2 linked regions of the Tsuneonella mangrovi genome follow. The protein of the gene in region 1 interacts with the protein of each later gene in a pairwise test. Links are inferred from orthologs where the notes say so. Each region holds a gene or a part of one and is shown on either strand. Other genes may lie near its edges. The genes, in order: accC and CJO11_RS00375.

Region 1 (3,211 bases):
CTGTCGGATCCGGCGACGCGCGAGAAATTCCGGCATATTTCCTATGTCGGAATGGCGGCAGTCGATGAGGTGAAGGGTCTCGGCGCGCGGAGCTATATCGTCGCTCTCGAGAAGGCAGCCGCGCTCTAGAGGGGCCTGCCCCACTCTGGCCGCAATCGACGGCCACCCCTTGCCAGCCCGCGCGCTTGCGAATAGGCGGGCGGCGGACGCAACAAGAGGCACACAATGGCCGAAACCAAGGGCTCGCCTTCGCGTACGCGGGGCATGAACGTCGATACCAAGCTGGTGCGCGAGCTGGCAGAGCTGCTCGCCGAGACCGGACTCACCGAAATCGAAGTCGAAGACGGCGACCGCAAGGTGCGTGTGGCGCGCGGCGGCGTGGCGGCTATGGCTGCCCCTGTCGCAATGCCGGCACCGGCAGCGGCTCCCGCCCCGGCGACTACCGCTCCCGCCGCGCCCGAACCGGCTGCGGCGGCACCGGCCGAAGTGGTTGGCGCGCTCAAGTCGCCGATGGTCGGCACGGTCTATCTCTCGGCCGAACCGGGCGCCGCACCGTTCGTGACGGTCGGTGACAGCGTTAAGCAAGGCGATACCGTGCTGATCGTCGAAGCGATGAAAGTGATGAATCCGATCACCGCCGACAAGGCCGGCACGATCCAGGCGATCCTGGTCGAGAACGCGCAGCCGGTCGAATTCGACCAGCCGCTCGTCGTCATCGGCTGAGGGGCCAGGCGCTCACATGGCTATTTCGCGTATCCTGATTGCCAATCGCGGCGAAATTGCGCTGCGCATCCACCGCGCGGCGCACGAAATGGGGATCGAGACGGTCGCGGTCCATTCCACCGCCGATGCCGATGCGATGCACGTGCGGCTGGCAGACCACGCGGTGTGCATCGGCCCGCCGCCCGCCGCCGACAGCTATCTCAACGTCGCGGCGATCATATCAGCTGCGGAAATCTCCGATGCCGATGCGGTCCACCCGGGCTACGGTTTCCTGTCCGAAAACGCCAAGTTCGCCGAAATCGTCGAGGCGCACGGGCTCAAGTGGATCGGACCCAAGCCCGAACACATCCGCACGATGGGCGACAAGGTGGAAGCCAAGCGCACCGCTGGCGCGCTGGGCCTGCCGCTCGTGCCTGGCAGCGATGGCGCTGTATCTGATGTCGAGGAAGCGAAGAAAATCGCCGCCGAAATCGGCTATCCGGTGATCATCAAGGCTGCCAGCGGTGGCGGTGGCCGAGGGATGAAGGTATGCGAGAGCGAGGATACGCTCGAAACGCTGATGAAGCAGGCGGGCAGCGAGGCCAAGGCCGCGTTCGGCGATGCCACGGTCTATATCGAAAAGTACCTTGGCAACCCGCGCCACATCGAATTCCAGGTGTTCGGCGACGGCGAAGGCAACGCGATTCATCTGGGCGAGCGCGACTGTTCGCTCCAGCGCCGCCACCAGAAGGTGCTCGAGGAAGCCCCCTCCCCCGTCATCACACCCGAAGAGCGCGCGCGGATGGGGGGCATCTGCGCCAAGGCGATGGCCGACATGGGTTATCGCGGGGCAGGCACGATCGAGTTCCTGTGGGAAGACGGCGGGTTCTACTTCATCGAAATGAACACCCGCCTGCAGGTGGAACACCCGGTGACCGAAGCGATCACCGGGGTCGACCTGGTGCGCGAGCAGATCCGCGTCGCCGACGGCAAGCCGCTGTCGGTCGAACAGGACGAACTGCGCTTCACCGGCCACGCGATCGAGTGCCGGATCAACGCCGAAGACCCGTTCACCTTCGCCCCTAGCCCCGGCCTGGTGGATTACTACCATGCCCCGGGCGGGATGCATGTGCGCGTCGATTCAGGGCTTTACGCAGGCTACCGCATACCTCCCTATTACGATTCGATGATCGCCAAGCTGATCGTTTACGGCCGCACGCGCGAAGGGTGCATCATGCGCCTCAAGCGCGCGCTGGAGGAGATGGTGGTACAAGGGGTGAAGACCTCGATTCCTTTGCACCAGGAACTGCTCCGGCAGCCTGATGTGTTGAGCGGCGACTATTCGATCAAGTGGCTCGAAGAGTGGCTCAAGGAGCGGGGTTGATCGGTTAAGGGGTACCCCTGACGCTCCAATTGCACTCTTGTCATACTCGGCGCACAATTCCCCGCTTGAGGGGGATGCGAATCATGGAAAACCACGGAGCGCTGGTCGGCTGGACGCACCAGGACCTCGGCAACAGGGTGCTGCTGTGCGTCGAAAGCGTGCGGACACCCGAAGACGCGAAGAACCACTCGCCCGACGTCACCCGCGTCCTGATGACCAAGAAGCAGGCAGCAGTGCTCGGCGATTTCCTGCTCGGATTGTCCGGCGAGAGCCGACCCGATCGCGGAGATCGCGGAATGCTGAAGCGGCTATTCGGCTGATTTGGGGATCGCTTCGGCCGCGGATTCCCGCGCGATTACCTATTCCAGCGGCACGCCCGGTTCGTGCTTCGCCGTGCGGATCGTCAGCGAAGTTTTGACGCTTTCCACGTTGGGCGCGGGCGTCAGCTTGCTGGTGAGGAATTCCTGGAAGCTCTGCAGGTCGCGGCTGACGACCTTGAGGATGAAGTCGATTTCGCCGTTGAGCATGTGCACTTCACGCACTTCGGGCAAGTCGCGCATCGCGGCCTCGAATTCGCGCAGTGAATTTTCTGCCTGGCTCTTGAGGCTGACCATCGCGAACACCGTGATCGCAAAACCCAGCTTCGACGCGTCGAGATCGGCGTGATACCCGCGGATGACCCCGTCTTCCTCCAGCGCGCGCACTCGGCGCAGGCATGGCGGAGCAGTCAGGCCGACGCGGGTAGCGAGCTCGACATTGGTCACCCGCCCTTCGCTCTGCAGTTCGGAGAGCAATTTGCGGTCGATATCGTCCAGGTTGGCCATTGCCGTGCCCCCGCAGGAAACCCTATCCAGCTTTGCGGCCTGCACCCAGCAAAGCAACGATTGCCGCGCAGAATCGCCCTTGCGGCTAATATTATTGTTTCTGCCAGCAATTGTCCCGCTTTGCAACGCAGCCCGCACTGCCGATTCCGCAGGTTCGTGGGCCTGTTAGAAGCACCCGTGCGAAGGCGCGCGAGCGCCGCCGCCGATTCAGCGCAGGGCCCGTGGGCCCATTTGGAGAGTTTTAAGCAAGCCGATGCAGATCGACGACCGCCTTGCCACCGTGTTGCGCCACCGCGCCGCG
Region 2 (3,120 bases), 2.6 Mb from region 1 along the record:
GCTTCGTGCCCGATGGCGGGGGGCTGCGGGCAATCGCCATCGCGATGGAAGACCAGGGCTACATGAAGATCGATGGCGAGATGGTGATCTTCGCTGCCGACAAGGGCAGCCGCCAGCTGCCCGGCGCTGCGCGCGAGCATTATGACGCGCACGATTACGGTTTCACGCTCGATATTGCGGAAAACCAGAGCTCGGGCACCGATCCGGAATCGCACAACTATCCGGCCGTTTTCGTGCTGCGCGACGGACAGGGCCGCTCGGTCTTTGAAGCGCAAGGCATGGCGCAATGCGGATCATAGAAGCGAAGTAAGCCAAGTTCGAAACAGGCGATCGCCCTAAATCCGGGTTAACCCGCGATCCGCGTCGTCCAATCCGCAAATGCATACCAGGTTTCGGTGTGAGAGATCGGGATCTTGAGGACCAGCGTCGCAACCGCCACGACGAGCGCAATGGTCCACGCCGGGTGGACCGACCCGCGTCGGCGCTTGTCGGCGATCATTCCGGCCACAACCAGCAGCTGAAGCAGTAGGCCGACGACTGTGGGCATGGCTTCGGGAGGGAGGGGAGCCGTTCCCGGGCGTAGCCCCGGGGCAAATCCTGCGGCCATCAGGAAGGCGAACCGCGCAGCCGCCGCATCGATCAGCGAAATCGTACCTGCCAACATCAGCCGCTTGTGCAATTCGGGGCAGTTCACGCAGGCGATCGCTGCGCCGGTAAAGATAGCGAAGAGGGTCATCGCCGATAGTGGTGTCGTCAGGAAAGCGCGGGCTTCGTTACCGCCGCCCTGAGCGAGCCGGTGGGACAGGCTCGAAATCGCGGTAACGTAGCCGATCACCACGACCAACGATGCGAAAGAAATGCCCGCCAGCCCCCAACTGCGGTGGCTGCGCATCCTGCCTTGCGAGCCGAGCCATGCCTGCATGATCAGGAAGAGCACCCAAGCCGTGCTGAGCACTCCATGTATCTGCAGCAGTGGCGGACCGTTGAAGGTGCCTGCCGGAAGCTGCAGCCAGTAGGTTGGCGCGAACCCTATGATGGCAATCGCCGCGCATGCCACCGCCAGCCAGAGATATTCACGACTTCGCAAACCTGCGCCCCGGTTCGTGCTTTCGGACCGGCCTATGCGTTCGTCGGACTCTGTTGCCATTCCGGTCACCTCCGCCAAGCAAGAACGCGCCCACATTCGGTCATCCGCCAACGGGAAAGGTTGCGAGCGCAATCGCCGAAAAATCAATGCAGGCCGTAAACCTCCGTGCTTAGGTACTTGATGCCGGTATCGCACATCAGGGTCACCACGGTCGCATCCGGTCCAAGGCGTTCGGCCAGCTTGAGGGCGGCCACAACGTTCGCTCCCGACGATGCGCCACCGAACAAGCCTTCCTCCCGCGCGAGGCGTCGAGCCATGGACATTGCATCGGCGACCGGAACGGGAATGATCTCGTCGACGATGTCCGGTCTCCAAAGCGGCACAACGAATCCCATACCGATCCCTTCGATGTGGTTGTCGCCCGACGGGCCGCCCGAAAGTACTGCTGACTCGGCAGGCTCGACCGCCACGATCCTGATGTCGCTTGTATGTCGGCGCAGCGATTCTGCCGTACCACGCAGCGATCCGCTCGTTCCGACCGCTTGGACAAATGCGGTTACATTGCCGCCGGTTTGTTCCCAGATCTCGTCGCCAAGCTTGGCATAGCCCTTCAATACGTCGGTATTGTTGAACTGATCGGCCCAGAAATGGCCCGGCTTCAGGCTGAGTTGACGCGAAGTCTCGATGAGTTTTTCGACAAGTTCTGAAGTGATGTTCTTGTTGTCGCTTTTGATGAGCTGGAGCTCGGCTCCCAGCGCACGCATGTGATCGAGCTTTTCCGAACTGAATGCGTCGGACGAGACCAGCAGGCATTTGTAGCCGAGCGCGATGGCAACGCTGGCAAGCGAGGTCCCCGTGCTACCGCTGGTGCATTCGACGATCGTGTCGCCCGGTTCGAGCCGTCCATCCTCAGCGGCACAACGGATGATGGCCAGCGCCGCACGGTCCTTCATGCTGCCCGTCGGATTGGCTGCTTCGAGCTTGACCAGAACCCGCGCGTGGTGTGGCGAAACAACCTTGCGGAGCTGGATAAGCGGCGTGTTGCCGATCAGTTCGATTACGCTCTGATGCATTGACGCCGTCCCCCAGGAAGGTCGATGCCGTTGCAGGTCGACTTAGTTCCGGGATCGAAATGTTGCAAGAAATGTCGCGCGCGCCGACCGGCGGCGTCCCCACCCGACGCGAACCTCGGCTTGAGCGATTCAGCCGCCGAGCGCGTATTCCTCCGCGGTCACCGGATCGCCGTTTGGCGTGCGCAGCGACAGCGCTCCGCTGATCCAGACGACCGACAGAAACAGGATCACCAGCGCCAGGCCGACCAAGAGGACGTAGCGCATTACGCCCGGCGTATCGGCACCGCGCGCTTCGGAGGTTTCAATGTGGACTTCATCGCCGTTTCTAAACATCAATCGTCTCCCACGCGATGTTTTGAACGGTCTCCCTTTTACCAGAAACGGCGGGATCGGACAATCGAGACAGACCTGTCTGCCTGTCTGCCGCTAATCCTCTATCGGCGCCCCGGGATCGCGCACCGCGATCAGGCCGTTGGCGATCATCGTCATTACCGGTTCGCCATGCTGGTTGAACACGGTGTTGCGCGACTTCATGATGCCCATCTCGCGGCGCGACTTGCTGCGGCGCTTTTCGAGCAGCTCGCTCTCCACCCGCAGGGTGTCGCCGGGATAGACCGGCTTGAGCCAGTACAGCTCATCCATTCCCGGAGAGCCGAGCCCGGCCTGCCGGTTTTCCTTCATGTTCGCGACCATCATCGCCATGGTCATTGCGCAGGTATGCCAGCCGCTGGCGGAGATACGCCCGAAATGGGTCTTGGCGGCGGCTTCGTCGCTCAGGTGGAACGGTTGCGGATCGTATTTGGCTGCAAATTCGAGAACCTCTTCGCGGGTCACTTCGTAGTGGCCGTAGGAGCTCTTCCTGCCGACGACGAGATCTTCGTAATAATCCATATTCCCCCTGCTCGATCCATTCATTGCAACAAGTAAGCGAATACCGTCCACGCCGAACCTGACGTTATT

Evidence for each region.
Region 2: the proteins of accC (region 1) and CJO11_RS00375 interact in binary tests that used the Escherichia coli proteins (3 or more experiments, as listed by UniProt). The link is inferred for Tsuneonella mangrovi from one-to-one orthologs.

Annotation. Positions count from the first base shown.
Region 1 is NZ_CP022889.1:2,626,946-2,630,156, reverse strand. What follows is about bases 21-2,912. They hold accC (acetyl-CoA carboxylase biotin carboxylase subunit), read left to right. Parts: upstream 21-739; coding sequence 740-2,086; downstream 2,087-2,912. Other genes in these bases: CJO11_RS12790 (Lrp/AsnC family transcriptional regulator), read right to left, coding at 2,446-2,910; CJO11_RS12795 (hypothetical protein), read left to right, coding at 2,161-2,406; accB (acetyl-CoA carboxylase biotin carboxyl carrier protein), read left to right, coding at 226-723; CJO11_RS12810 (type II 3-dehydroquinate dehydratase), read left to right, coding at 21-129. In the rest of the region: more of CJO11_RS12810, read left to right, coding at 1-20; CJO11_RS12785 (histidine kinase dimerization/phospho-acceptor domain-containing protein), read left to right, coding at 3,164-3,211. UniProt on the Escherichia coli protein: This protein is a component of the acetyl coenzyme A carboxylase complex; first, biotin carboxylase catalyzes the carboxylation of the carrier protein and then the transcarboxylase transfers the carboxyl group to form malonyl-CoA.
Region 2 is NZ_CP022889.1:76,760-79,879, forward strand. The notes cover bases 196-2,996. They hold CJO11_RS00375 (PLP-dependent cysteine synthase family protein), read right to left. Parts: upstream 2,161-2,996; coding sequence 1,231-2,160; downstream 196-1,230. Other genes in these bases: CJO11_RS00365 (hypothetical protein), read left to right, coding at 196-299; CJO11_RS00370 (hypothetical protein), read right to left, coding at 347-1,087; CJO11_RS00380 (hypothetical protein), read right to left, coding at 2,290-2,493; CJO11_RS00385 (MaoC family dehydratase), read right to left, coding at 2,587-2,996. Outside these bases: more of CJO11_RS00365, read left to right, coding at 1-195; more of CJO11_RS00385, read right to left, coding at 2,997-3,051. UniProt on the Escherichia coli protein: Two cysteine synthase enzymes are found. Both catalyze the same reaction. Cysteine synthase B can also use thiosulfate in place of sulfide to give cysteine thiosulfonate as a product.